Regions from separate parts of the Trinickia acidisoli genome, predicted to be linked through region 1. Evidence: predicted binding sites of a transcription regulator. Region 1 holds the regulator's gene; the other holds the start of a gene.
What was found. The regulator HrcA, encoded in region 1, represses chaperone genes, less so after heat shock. The targets are predictions, from matches to a motif close to TTAGCACTCNNNNNNNNNGAGTGCTAA.
Positions count from the first base shown of each region.

Region 1 (2,202 bases):
CCGTCCGAGCGCTGAATGTACATGAAGCGGCCGTCGACCGACACACGCAGTTCCGCCATGCCTGAAAAGCCGCTGCGGTTGACGACGACGTCGTTGAACGCGAGCGCATGATAAATCGGCTCGCCGTCGCGCACGATACGCGCTTCGAGCAGCGTGCGCTCCTCGCGCTCGAAACTGCCCGCCAGCATTTGGGTCACGCGCTGGCTCATCTCGGCGATCGGGATGTCCGTGATGAAGCCGAGGCGCCCCAGGTTCACCCCGATGAGCGGCGTGCGGTAAGGCGCGAGTTGGCGGCCGATGCCGAGCATCGTGCCGTCGCCGCCGAGTACGATCGCGACGTCTGCGCGCGCACCGATCTCGGCGGGCGTCAGCGCCGGATAGCCCGACACGCCGATGTCGAGAGCGGTTTCGGCCTCGAACACGACATCAAAGCCGCGCTTCTTGATACAGGCGGCGAGCGCCGTCAGCGGCTCACCGATGCCTGGCGTGTTGCTGCGCCCAACGAGCGCCACTGTCTTGAATTGGCTACCAATTTCCATGCCGGCATTACACCATAGGTGTGTGTCGAAAAGAACGTCGTCGTGGTTTGCCCGAACCGGGTGCGGCGGCGCGCGGCGTCCCGCGGCAGCGATTTGTCGCTAGAATGGTGTTGTCCCGATAAGACGCCGGCGGCCAGGCGCGCCCGTCACCGGCACAGCGTCGCGTGTTGCCGGCCTATGTGTTGCACCGTGCGCATGCGAACGCTCGAGCGCCATTACGCGCTCGCGGGGGGCACGCCTTCGGCTAAAATTTTGCGTCATGCTAGAACCCCGCGCACAAACTCTCCTCAAAACGCTGATCGAGCGCTATATCGCAGAAGGCCAGCCCGTCGGCTCGCGCACCTTGTCGCGGTACTCGGGGCTCGAATTGAGCCCCGCGACGATCCGCAACGTGATGTCGGATCTGGAGGAGCTGGGGCTCGTGGCGAGTCCGCACACGTCCGCCGGCCGGATTCCGACGCCCCGCGGGTATCGGCTCTTCGTCGACACGATGCTGACCGTCGAGCCGGTGCAGGACGACGAGGCCGTCGAGCGCGTCGTTCGCAAGACCTTGAAGCCCGGCGAGCCGCAGAAGGTCGTTGCGGCCGCGGCGAGCGTGCTGTCGAACCTGTCGCAGTTCGCGGGCGTGGTGATGACGCCGCGCCGCAGCCACGTGTTCAAGCAGATCGAGTTCATGCGCCTCTCGGCCAAGCGCATCTTGCTCATCATCGTGACGCCCGAAGGCGACGTTCAGAATCGCATGATGGCGACCCAGCGCGACTATTCGCCGTCGCAGCTCATCGAAGCGTCCAATTACATCAATGCGCATTTCGGCGGGCTCTCGTTCGACGAGGTGCGCCGGCGCCTGCGCGAGGAAATCGACCAACTGCGCGGCGACATGACGGCGCTGATGCACGCCGCCGTCACGGCCAGCACCGAGGAAAGCGACGAGAGCGACACCGTACTGATTTCGGGCGAGCGCAACCTCCTCGAAGTGGCGGATTTGTCCTCCGACATGGCGCGCTTGCGCAAGCTTTTCGACGTGTTCGATCAAAAGACGAGCCTTCTTCAATTGCTCGACGTATCGAGCCACGCGCAAGGCGTGCAGATTTTCATCGGCGGCGAATCGATGCTCGTGCCGATCGAGCAGATGAGCGTCGTGACCGCGCCATACGAGGTGAACGGCAAGATCGTTGGCACGCTCGGCGTGATCGGCCCCACGCGGATGGCCTACAACCGCGTGATCCCGATCGTGGACATCACCGCGCGCCTGCTTTCCACCGCGCTCAGCCAGCAATAGCCGTCGGCGCACGGCGCGCATCCGGAGCAATCGGTGCGCACGGTGGCGGACATGGCTATCGTGCCCGCATGCCGGCCTGCGCGCCATTGGCCGGATGGACGATGGGCGGCCGCAATCGCGTCGCTATAATGGTCCTCACGTCAACCTCAGCCGCGCCGTCTTCGCGCTGCGCTTAAGCCTCGCCCTAGGGCGCTTCCTATCGCTCATGCGTTTCGATCTCGAGTTGCCTTCGCAGCCCGCCCTATCTCATCGCGTCGCCGTGCTGCTGATCAATCTCGGCACGCCCGACGCGCCGACCCCGCGCGCCGTGCGTCGCTATCTCGCCCAATTTCTGTCCGATCCGCGCGTCGTCGAAATTCCGCAACTCGTTTGGCAGCCGCTGCT
Region 1 is NZ_JAFLRG010000001.1:801,366-803,567, forward strand. It holds gene J3485_RS03695 (NAD kinase) at 1-539, opposite strand, end outside; gene hrcA (heat-inducible transcriptional repressor HrcA) at 799-1,818, shown strand; gene hemH (ferrochelatase) at 2,024-2,202, shown strand, end outside.

Region 2 (2,202 bases), 210 kb from region 1:
GGAAACAAACGGTAATCGAATCGCGCTGCGTTCGCTCGCCGACGCGGAATAGTGCCGCGCGGCCGGTCGTTTACTGCTTGCTCGTGCGCATCGTAGGGAACTCGTCGTGAAGGTGCGCACCGTGCCGAGGCGAACCGACCGCGTCTTTACGGCGCTGGCGCGCGTGTGCGAGCTGCAGTGCTGGAGGTCGAAGCAGGGCGAAATCATGTGCAAGACCTTTTATGTGATTCTCGCGACGATATGCGGCGTTGGAGTGGGCTCCGCGCTGCCGGCCGCCGCGCAATCTTATCCCGACGCCCCGGCGGCCAGCCCGGCATGCCAGCCGGTCACGGGCCACGCGCAAATCAACGGTGCCGAACAGCAGATCAGCGGTTGGGCGTGCCAGCAGCCGGACGGCACGTGGCAGATCATGCAGACTGACGAAGCCGGCAATCTCTATCCTGTCGCCGGCTACCCGTACCCTTACTACTATTATGATGGACCATGGTTTTGGGGCGCGCCGGTGGTGCTCGGCGTTGGCGCTTCGTTCGTATTCGTCGACCGTTTCCACCGTTTCCATCCGATGAATCGCGGCCACTTCGGCCATGGGCGCGGTGGTTGGTCCAGCGCGGCGGGATGGCATGGAGGCGCGGGCGGGGCGCGCGGGTTCGGCGGCGGGATGATGCGGCGTTAGGGATATCCATCCGCGTGCGGCAAGCGCATTGCGCGTGCTGCAAGGCGGATGGCCGGCATCGTTGCAATCGGGCGAGTTGACTTAGGCGAGATCGCACGCGCGATCCGCCAGAGCGAGGTTGCCATGCTTCGACAGATCGGCTCGGTCATGTGTCTCGCCGCGATGCTGGGATTCGGAGCGAATGCGTTCGCACAATCCATTCGAATCGAATCCGGCACTTACGGCGCCAACTGCGGCGCACATCGCGGCAACGTCACGCGCGATCTCGCGGCACATTGCGATTCGCTCGAGACCTGCCGTTACGCGATCGATCCGACGATGGGAGGCGGACAGGCCAATGCTTGCAAAGCCGATCTCGTTGCGCAATGGTCATGCGGACCGAGCCTGTCTCTATCTCATGCGGCGATTGTCCGGGCCGTGACGAGCAAAGGTAGCGTGCTCGTGCTTACTTGCCTACCGTCCACCGGCGCAGGCAAATAACCTTTCGAACAATTGAACGATTGCAGCCGGTTCGTGGCCCAATCGACGTTTGCCCGACGCTCGGCCTCAGTGGGACAGAATCCTAGGGTTATCCCTTGGTTCGATGTCGTTGCTCCACATTGCCTCGTTTCTTCCCTCGCTGACATAGCGGGCACCCCAAAAGTCCTTCTCGTCCTCCCTTGAATTTGCCCCACTCGGTCCATATAATTAGCACTCGCTGCACTTGAGTGCTAACAAAAAATCCGTCCGGGCCGTTCCGGCGGCCTTACTTTCAGCGTTCTTCAGTCTCAAACCCAGAGAGGAGTAAGCATGAACCTTCGTCCCTTGCACGATCGCGTCATCGTGAAGCGTTTGGATCAGGAAACCAAGACCGCCTCGGGCATCGTGATCCCTGAAGCCGCGGCCGAAAAGCCGGATCAAGGCGAAGTGCTCGCGATCGGGCCGGGCAAGCGCAACGATAAGGGTGACCAAATCGCGCTCGACGTCAAAGTCGGCGATCGCATCCTGTTCGGCAAGTACGCAGGCCAAACCGTCAAGGTCGACGGCCAGGAACTGCTGGTGATGCGCGAAGAAGACATCATGGCGGTCGTTCAGAAGTAACCCCGTCCAGAACCGTATTCCACAAAGATTTCAAGGAGTTAGAAGATGGCAGCTAAAGACGTCGTATTCGGCGACAGCGCTCGCGCCAAGATGGTTGAAGGCGTGAACATCCTTGCGAACGCGGTGAAGGTCACGCTGGGCCCGAAGGGTCGCAACGTCGTCCTCGAACGCAGCTTCGGCGGCCCGACGGTCACGAAGGATGGCGTGTCGGTCGCCAAGGAAATCGAGCTCGAAGACAAGCTCCAGAACATGGGCGCGCAGATGGTCAAGGAAGTTGCGTCCAAGACGAGCGACAACGCCGGCGACGGCACGACGACGGCCACGGTGCTGGCTCAGTCGATCGTGCGTGAAGGCATGAAGTACGTCGCATCGGGCATGAACCCGATGGATCTGAAGCGCGGCATCGACAAGGCCGTGCACGCCGCCGTGGAAGAACTGCGCAAGGTCAG
Region 2 is NZ_JAFLRG010000001.1:1,011,255-1,013,456, forward strand. It holds gene J3485_RS04620 (hypothetical protein) at 206-673, shown strand; gene J3485_RS04625 (hypothetical protein) at 797-1,153, shown strand; gene groES (co-chaperone GroES) at 1,463-1,753, shown strand; gene groL (chaperonin GroEL) at 1,799-2,202, shown strand, end outside.
Region 2: the regulator HrcA is predicted to act here: its motif matches at 1,361-1,387, upstream of groES (co-chaperone GroES).